2 linked regions of the Metabacillus sp. KUDC1714 genome follow. The protein of the gene in region 2 interacts with the protein of the main gene of each other region in a pairwise test. Links are inferred from orthologs where the notes say so. Each region holds a gene or a part of one and is shown on either strand. Other genes may lie near its edges.

What was found.
Region 1: the proteins of HUW50_RS08065 (region 2) and HUW50_RS18365 interact in binary tests that used the Bacillus subtilis proteins (3 or more experiments, as listed by UniProt). The link is inferred for Metabacillus sp. KUDC1714 from one-to-one orthologs.

The regions. Positions count from the first base shown.
Region 1 is NZ_CP055263.1:4,000,860-4,005,565, forward strand. Bases 1,259-4,253 are described here. They hold HUW50_RS18365 (PAS domain S-box protein), read left to right. Parts: upstream 1,259-1,852; coding sequence 1,853-3,655; downstream 3,656-4,253. Other genes in these bases: HUW50_RS18370 (aminotransferase A), read right to left, coding at 3,846-4,253. Outside these bases: HUW50_RS18360 (long-chain-fatty-acid--CoA ligase), read left to right, coding at 1-1,096; more of HUW50_RS18370, read right to left, coding at 4,254-4,706. UniProt on the Bacillus subtilis protein: Phosphorylates the sporulation-regulatory proteins spo0A and spo0F. It also autophosphorylates in the presence of ATP.
Region 2 is NZ_CP055263.1:1,675,353-1,680,557, forward strand. The notes cover bases 1,282-4,142. They hold HUW50_RS08065 (response regulator), read right to left. Parts: upstream 2,969-4,142; coding sequence 2,594-2,968; downstream 1,282-2,593. Other genes in these bases: HUW50_RS08060 (class II fructose-bisphosphate aldolase), read right to left, coding at 1,560-2,417; HUW50_RS08070 (DUF2529 family protein), read left to right, coding at 3,470-4,012. In the rest of the region: HUW50_RS08055 (UDP-N-acetylglucosamine 1-carboxyvinyltransferase), read right to left, coding at 1-884; HUW50_RS08075 (CTP synthase), read right to left, coding at 4,259-5,205. UniProt on the Bacillus subtilis protein: Key element in the phosphorelay regulating sporulation initiation. Phosphorylation of spo0B during sporulation initiation.

The sequences.
Region 1 (4,706 bases), 2.3 Mb from region 2 along the record:
TCAAGTGTTTCCAGTTGAATGTGAACCAGAGCATGATATTGCTGTTCTCCAGTATACAGGCGGAACAACTGGTAGATCAAAGGGGGCAATGCTTTCACATAAAAATATTGTAGCAAATGCTGTTCAATCATATGAATTTTTTAAAGATGAAATCGTATTAGGGAAGGAAAAGTGTTTAACTGTCATTCCCTTATTCCATGTTTTTGGAATGTCTAGCTGTATGAATCTCTCAATTCTCTGTGGTAATTCTATGATTATGCTACCGAGGTTTGATTTGGAAGAAGTGCTTCAAACTATCAAACGTGAGCAGCCATCACTCTTTCCGGGTGTACCAACAATGTATGTAGCAATTACAAATCACCCTAATGCGGAAGATTATGGTATTGATTCAATTCGAATTTGTAATAGTGGAAGTGCACCAATGCCAGTTGAGCTTTTAAATGAATTTGAGCGGAAAACTGGAGCGAAAATCTTGGAAGGTTATGGTCTTTCAGAAGCATCACCGACAACACACTGCAACCCTGCATTCGAAATACGAAAACCAGGTACTGTTGGCTTGGGGATGCCAAGTACTGCCTATAAAATCGTTGATGTTGGAACAGGAACACAAGAAGTTCCTATAGGTAAGCTAGGTGAACTAATCATTAAAGGACCACAAGTGATGAAAGGCTATTGGAATATGCCCGAGGAAACTGCTGTCACTCTCCGTAATGGTTGGTTATTTACAGGTGATATCGCAAGAATGGATAAAGATGGCTACTTATCGATTGTAGACCGAAAAAAAGATCTGATTATTGCCAGTGGTTATAATATTTATCCTCGAGATATTGAAGAAGTTCTTTATGAGCATCCGAGCGTACAGGAAGCAGTTGTTATTGGGGTGCCAGATCAATATCGTGGTGAGACAGTCAAGGCATTTATCGTATTAAAAGCAGGAAAAACAGCAACAAGTGATGAAATTATTCTTTACTGTCGCCAGCATTTAGCGGCCTTTAAGGTTCCGAAATACATTGATTTTAAAGAAGCACTTCCGAAAACAAATGTTGGTAAGATTTTGCGTAGAGCGTTAAGAGATGAAACGGTTAAAAAGCATTAGCTAATATATTTATATGGCTCTAAAGATACGGCCAACCTCGAAGACTAGTTGATTGATGCAAGATGGAATAGGTAAGTAACACAATTTAGAATGTCAGACCTTTTTAGAGGTTTGGCATTATTTTTACATACGGATTGATAGTGAAATTAATGTCTCTGTTGACTATTATAAGATAGTAAAACGAAATAGAATTAATTTGGTGATCCAAAGTGAAAATCATTGAACTCTTGACTAGTAGATATATAGTAGGAGGTATAAAGGGTTTTTCGCGTTAAATGATGAACATTCAATTGGTAGAATGGTCGTTAATTATAAAGGGATAAAGGTTTCTATATTGACAAAAGTTTATAACAACGTACACTTAATATTAACGTTAAGACTTATAAATTTAAGTTATCCTATTAAATCTATATATTAGATAATCTTATAAACTAACGCTTTCATCTCAAGGAATGTAAAATTTTAGTCAAGAATATCCTAAAAAAGGATTTTTAATAATTGAAATTGAATAATAATATAGTAACGCAATGTTTTACATTTTTGGTAAGGGCTAAGGCTAAGCTAGTCTGGTACAAGCTTTAATCCATTTGTTTAGTCAACTCGCTAATTTTAAAGGGTAGGTACTACGTAAGTGCAACAATGTTTCGATCTTCTATCAATGGTGGCGTAAGGCGTCAGCCATCTCGTTTCACAGTTAATATTTTCTTTATTTATACTTATTCCCTAGTGAAGAGGTAATGAAAAGGAGGGGAAGCTATGGATCGTAAAGCAACAAATGTAGATACAGTAATACAGGATGTAGAAGTATATGCTGTAGTTTCATCAAACGGACGCTTCCAATATATTTCTTCAAATTCGATTGAACAAATGGGTTATCCAAATGATGATTTAGTCGGAAAATATATGAAAGATTTTATACATAATGAAGATTTGTTTTTAATTGAGAGTTATTTTTTTAATGAGCATCATTTGAACTCCTGTACATTTCGCTTTTTACATGAAGACGGAAGGTATATATGGTTTGAGGCAACTGTGGATTTTATTCGAAGTAATGTCTCTAAGCATGGGCAAGAAATTGTTCTTAAAATGAGAGCATTGAAAACTAATTTGGTTATTACTCATTCAAATGATCGTATTGAAAGTAATAGTGATCATACAATTGGTAATGTGGATGGTGATCTTTTACTAGAGGATTTACCTAGTCCATTGTATTTGTCTATTTTTGGTGAAATTTGCTATGTAAATAAGGCGTTTAAGGATCTACTTGGTGCAAGTTCTAAGGATCAACTAATTGGTAAGCATACAGCTGACTTTATTGATAAAAGTTACCATGATATTGTTAAAAATCGAATTCAAAGGTTACATAATGGCGAAAAAATAGGCATTATTGAACAAATGTGGAGAAGACTTGATGGTACGGAAATTAGTGTAGAAGTAACAGCTAATCTAACAACCTTCAAAAATCAAAAAGCAGAATTAATCGTATTAACTGATATTTCTTCAAGGAGAAACTTTCAAAAAATCCTCCAGAAAAGTAGGGAACGATACCAACGATTAATCGACAATTCGATCGATACAATTGCGGTAATTCATCAAGATAAATGGGTGTTTGTGAATGAATCAGGTGTAAAGCTCTTCGAAGCTGGAGATTATCCAGAAATGCTTGGGAAAAATATTTTTGAACATTTACATCCAAATGATCATAAGCAAATGAAGGAATCATTAGAAAGTATTTTAACGGGAAAATCAGAGGTTAATGTAACAAATCAATCTTGGACAATTCTTGAGGATAAAACAATTTATACAGAAATGGTGTGTATTCCAACAACCTATTTCGGTGAACAAGCTGTTCAAGTCATTTTACGAGATATTTCAGATCGTAAAAAAACTGAAGAATTAATGCTTCGCTCTGAGAAACTTTCCATTGCTGGGCAGCTAGCAGCTGGAATTGCTCACGAAATCAGGAATCCTTTAACTGCAATTAAAGGATTTTTACAAATTATGCATCCTGAGTTGAAAAATCATAATCAATATTTTCATATTATATTTTCAGAATTAAATCGAATTGAGATGATTTTGAGTGAGCTGCTTATGCTTGCAAAGCCACAGGAAACGAAATTTAAGCAAGCTAATCTAGTAACATTACTGCAGGATGTTTCGATGCTTTTGGAAACACAGGCTAATTTGAATAGTGTTTCAATTGAACAAAAACATGATAATTCAAATATAATGATAAATTGTGATCAAAATCAACTTAAGCAAGTATTTATCAATTTATTTAAAAATGCCATTGATGCGATGCCTAAGGGTGGAAAGGTTACAGTTCACACAAAACGATATGACAAAAATGTCAGCATTATTGTCAAAGATGAAGGAGAAGGAATACCTTCTGAACTAATTGAACGTATAGGTGAGCCTTTTTTGACAACAAAAGAAAAAGGAAATGGTTTAGGGTTAATGATCACATACAAAATCATTGAGGATCATAATGGGACCATTTTTGTCGAAAGTAAACTAGGGGAAGGTAGTACGTTTACGGTTGAAATTCCATGTGGATGAACTTGAATGGTGAATTTAGTCTTTGTTTAAAGCGGTATAATATTTTTCATTTTGGTATCAAAATGAAGGAGGAGTTTGAGTGTTTCATTCCCAACTAAACTAATATGGGCAAAATAAATAGTTTAAGCGGGCTCAAACCCTTTCCTTCATACTAAAACAACGGCTTCTTCGCCGCTGTTTTAGTAAAATCTTATAAACTTTTCACATAATTTTCAATCCGGTCCATAGCTTCAATTAGTTGTTCCATAGCATATGCATAAGAAAGCCGAACATAGCCTTCTCCATATTCAGAAAACGCACTACCAGGAACTAGTGCTACTCCAGCATTCTTAACTAGTGATAGTGCAAAATCGAAGGAAGATTGATTGAATTTCTTTATAGAAGGAAACAAATAAAAAGCTCCATCTGGTTTAACAACTTCAAAACCCATCTTAACCAAACGGGTATATACATATTCTAATCGTTCTTGATATGCATCCTTCATAACTGTTGCATCATCAATACCTGTAGTAAGTGCCTCATATGCGGCTTTTTGTGAGATAGAGGTTGCACATGACACATTATATTGATGGACCTTTAATATGTGCTTGGCAACAGCTTCAGGGGCAAATAATAAACCTATACGCCATCCAGTCATACTATGTGATTTAGAAAGTCCATTTATCACTATTGTTTGTTCTCGTAAATAGCGAGCAATCGAATGATGGTGCTTTCCATATACAAGCTCACTATAAATTTCGTCTGATAAGATAAATATGTTCTTATCTCTGACTAATTCAGCAACTTCTTGTAACTCATCCTCCTCCAACGTGACTCCTGTAGGATTTGATGGATATGGGAGCACGATACATCTTGTTTTTTCAGTTATATATGGTGCAAGTAACTCAGCCGTTAGCTTAAACTGATTAGTTGTTGTGTCCACATAAACAGGTGTCCCTCCAGCAAGCTTAATCAGCGGTTCATAACCAGGATAAACTGGGCTAGGTAATATTACTTCACTGCCTTCTTCTAATAATGTACGAAACGTACAATCGATCGCTTGACTTGCTCC
Region 2 (5,205 bases):
TTAATATCAACAGCCTTTAGTTCCTTTTGACCGCCGATAATTAATATTTGATCATTGCTCGTTTCAATATGAAGACCCATTTCTCTTAGCTTTGCAATTAGTGATTCTAAATGAAGTGGGATGACATTATCGATCATCACTTCTCTTCCCATTGCTGCTCCGATAATCATGTAAGTTCCAGCTTCAATCCGGTCAGGAATAATTGAATGACGGCAGCCATGCAGTCTCTCAACTCCATCGATTCGAATGACGTCTGTTCCTGCCCCTTTAATTTTTGCCCCCATGCTCGTAAGCAATGTTGCTACATCAATAATTTCTGGTTCCTTTGCAGCGTTTTCAATAATCGTTCTACCTTTTGCTAAAACAGCAGCAAGCATAATGTTAATTGTTGCTCCTACACTTACAACATCTAAATAAATTCGCGCACCACGCAGTTCATCTGCACGCAAATAGATTGCACCTTGTTCATTCGTTATTTGCGCACCTAATGCTTCAAAACCTTTAATATGCTGATCAATTGGTCGCGGTCCTAGATGACAGCCACCAGGAAGGCCAATAACTGCCTTTTTAAAACGGCCAAGCATTGCTCCCATTAAATAATAGGATGCACGTAGCTTCTTAACTTTTCCATTCGGCAAAGGCATTGAAATCATCGATGACGGGTCAACAATCATTTCATTATTTTTCAATAGCACCTTTCCACCGATTTCCTCCAATAAATCTCCAAGTATATTTACATCAGAAATGTTTGGTAATCCTTCGATTGTGACTGGTGATTCAGCTAATATGGTTGCAGGAATTAAAGCTACTGCACTATTTTTTGCCCCGCTTATATTTACTGTACCTTTCAGTAAATCTCCACCGGCAACTTTTAACTTTTCCATAATAGTCTCCCTTCTTCAGAAGTTGACTTTCCGGAAAGAACATGGAGGGTGAGCTTTGCGCAATTTTCGCACACATATGTATTCACTTTACACGAAACACGCTTAAACATTCATTAGCCATCATGTTTTCCGAATAATACATCTCTTGTCAACAAATATTTCGGATTTTATTGCTTCGAAAAGCTTGAGGTGTCGCCAAGCTCTAAATGGCGAAAGCCTTTTTCTTTACGATCATCCATTTTGATACAAATTCTGGTGATAGTAAAAAAATACTACCTGTTTATCTCTTTTATTTCCTTTTATGCCTTAGTAAATACATCACAATACTAGATAAGTGAAACTTCCTTTAATGTTGGTTTCTATGATTGCTTTCACCTAGAGTTTAATGATTGACTATTTATAAATAATCTCTCTTATTATTAAACCATCTATTAAGCAGGACAACAATGTTTAAGTTTAAGAATTCTTCTTGGAATTGGGATGGGTGATGATCACACTAAAGGAGGAGGTATTAACAAAACGGACAAGGCTTATTCTTGTCCGTTACTCTATGAGTCTATTATCTCTAGTCAGCTAGGTTAAGGTTAGAGAAGGTCTTCACACCGCTTGTTAGCGCTTTCTTATTATTCAGAATATAACCGCCTCTTATAAAAGGCGGTTATATTTAAAGCTGTATTATGCTTGGTTTGAAGAACCAAATTCGCGCATTTTGCCGATTACTGTTGCTTTAATAGCGTCACGAGCTGGTCCTAAATATTTACGTGGATCATATTCTTCAGGTTTTGCAGCTAACGTTTCACGAACCGCTTTTGCAGAAGCAATTTGATTTTCAGTGTTAACGTTGATTTTCGCTGTACCGAAAGAGATAGCTTTTTGGATATCGTGTGTTGGAATACCAGTACCACCGTGAAGTACTAATGGCATATCCGTTAGGTTAGCGATTTCTTCCATCTCTTTGTAGCCTAAGTTTGGTTCACCTTTGTACGGTCCATGAACAGAACCAAGTGCTGGTGCTAAGCAGTCAATACCAGTACGTTGTACAAGTTCATTACATTCTTGTGGATTTGCGTAAATTACGCCTTCTGCTATAACGTCATCTTCTTGTCCACCAACAGTTCCTAACTCAGCTTCAACAGAAACACCTTTTGAATGAGCATATTCAACAACTTGTTTCGTTGTTTCAACATTTTCTTCAAATGGGTGATGTGAAGCATCGATCATAACAGATGTAAATCCAGCATCAATTGCTTCTTTACACTTATCATAGCTTGAACCATGGTCAAGGTGAATCGCTACTGGTACAGTAACTTTGTAATCCTCAAGTAGACCTTCAACCATTTTTACAACAGTTTTAAATCCACCCATGTAGCGTGCTGCACCTTCAGAAACACCAAGAATAACTGGTGACTTCTCTTCTTGAGCTGCTTGTAGGATCGCTTGAGTGAACTCAAGATTATTTAAGTTAAATTGACCTACTGCATATCCTTTGTCTTTTGCTGTTTTCAGCATTTCTGTCATTGAAACTAAAGGCATGTCGAAAAATCCTCCTAATGAACCTTATTTTCTGATACAGAAAAGTATATCATACCTAGCTTGACCAGAATATTCACTAATATGTAGAGTCTGCATGATACTTTTCACATCTAATAGCATACCAATTTCTTCGAAAATCAGCAACAATTCGACAGATATTTGGGTAATATAATGTTTTAGTTCGTTTTTAATGGTAAATATTTCTTTACTGCATCACGAATTTCATCGATATCAAAAGGTTTAGCAAAATGTGTCAATGCACCTAAATCCTTCGCTTCTTGAATCATATCTAATTCCCCATAAGCCGTCATAATGATAACACGAATATCTTGGTCGACAACTTTCATTCGTTTTAAAATTTCAATCCCATCCATACCCGGGATTTTCATATCTAATAATACTAAGTCTGGGGAATGCTTTTCGACGATTTCTAAGGCTTGAAAACCGTTTGCTGCCTGAAATGTTTGATACCCCTCTTTTTGAAAAACCTCATTCAATAAAATTCGAATCCCATATTGATCGTCAACAATTAATATTTTTTCCTTCAACATATCATTACACCTCTTAGTTTATTTTTCCATACTTAACCCCAATGGCATTATGCCATCTTAAAAACGAAATAAATTTTGTGTTTTGCTTTAAGCACTAGACGGTACAAGCTAGCTCTGTACAAAGTTTATCAGCACTTTCTGTTCGTTACTTAATCTAGCTTGCTTCCTACTAACCCAGTTTAAGCAATCGGTACTAAAGACCGTAGCTTTTTAACCAATTAACTAGGGTTTTTCATTAACATTCGTCCACATTGTTGATTAAATTATCTATATCATAACTTAAGTAATTCTTTTCTTACTTATTATTTCCTGCAAAATAACTCGAATCATTTGTCGACAATTTCTGCTTATCATTGTCATATTTTGCTGGATCTAATGACATTTAAGTAATATCTAATCTTCCCCTACAGTCTCACGGAAAACTGGTTCTCTTTTAGATTTTACTACTTTTCGTTATAATACCTTATACATGTGAAATGTGAAAGGAGATCTTTGCTACTTATGATGAAAATTTTCACGACACAATTAACTGGTCACTTTAATCGAATACTAGACCAAGAAGAAATAAATATAGAAGATAGTGCAAGACTTCTTGCACAAGCTTTAATCGGAGAAGGAACCCTATATATTTATGGGGTTAACGAGCTTCATGGTATTGTCTTGGAGGCTTTAATGAGTAGTGAGCCCTTTAATCGTGCTGAGGCACTTCTTGATCAAAATGGACAAGTAAAAAAGCTTTCTTCAGAAGATCGAGTGCTTCTTTTTACGTATCGATCAACAGATGAAGAAGCAATCTCTATTGCCAAAACTCTTTCAAACCAGGGAGTGCAAACAGTTGGTGTTTCTGCTTTAGTTAAAAATGCTGCTCCAGGGTTGGAATCTATTACAGACCTTCATGTAGATGCTAAGCTACGTCAGCCACTAATTCCTGGTGATGACGGGGAAAGATACGGATTCCCTGCGTTAATGACATCGTTATATGTATATTATGCGATCACCTTCACTATTAAAGAGATGTTAAATGAATATGAGGATGAATATTAAGCAATTGGCAAGAGCTAGTTGCTTTTTTTATATCTTTATTGCAAAAAGTAAGTTTTTTTTGCAACTTTCATGAGGAATCTTGCAATTTTGAAGGGGAATCTTGCAACTTTTAATCAAAATCTTGCAACTTCAGAAAACAATCTTGCAAATTAACATTACACAAAAAAGCTAACTTATCCTTTTAAGATAAGTTAGCTCAATTCCTATACTAAAAAAGCTATTTAACTATTTTTTACCAGTGTATTGTTAATTTTTCCCTGATTCAGATAATGACGCACGAACAAAATCACGGAATAATGGTTGTGGTTTAGTTGGTCTAGATGTGAATTCCGGGTGGAATTGTGATGCCACAAACCATGGATGATCTTTAATTTCAATAATTTCAACAAGGCGTCCATCAGGAGTTGTCCCAGAGAAAACAAAGCCTGCTTCTTCCATTGCTTGACGGTATTCATTGTTAAATTCATAACGATGACGATGACGCTCATACACAACTTCATCTTTGTATGCTTCATAAGCACGTGAGTTCTCGATCAACTTACTTGGAGATAATCCTAGGCGCAATGTTCCACCTAAATCTTCAATGTCCTTTTGCTCCGGAAGTAAGTCAATAACAGGGTATTGCGTGTTAGGATCAATTTCAGATGAATTGGCACCTTTTAAGCCTACAACATTACGTGCAAATTCAATTGATGCAACCTGCATACCAAGACAAATTCCTAAGAATGGAACCTTGTTCACACGTGCATATGTTGTAGCAAGGATTTTTCCTTCTACCCCACGGTCACCAAATCCGCCAGGAACTAAAATTCCATCGACATCTTCAAGTTCTTCCTTCACATTGTCTTCATTCAATGTTTCTGCATTAATCCATTTGATCTCAATGTCTGAATCATATTCATAACCCGCATGACGAAGTGCCTCTACAACAGAGATATAAGCGTCTTGTAATTCAACATATTTTCCAACTAGACCAATCTTTGTTGTTTTAGAAAGATTTGTCACACGTTTTACCAGTTCTTTCCACTCAGTCATATCTGCTTCATTACATTGAAGCTTCAAGTGTTTACATACGATAGAATCTAAATGTTGATCTTGTAAAGCCAATGGAATTGAATAAAGTGTTTCTGCATCACGGCACTCGATCACAGCATTGGTATCGATGTCACAGAATAAGGCAATTTTATCCTTCA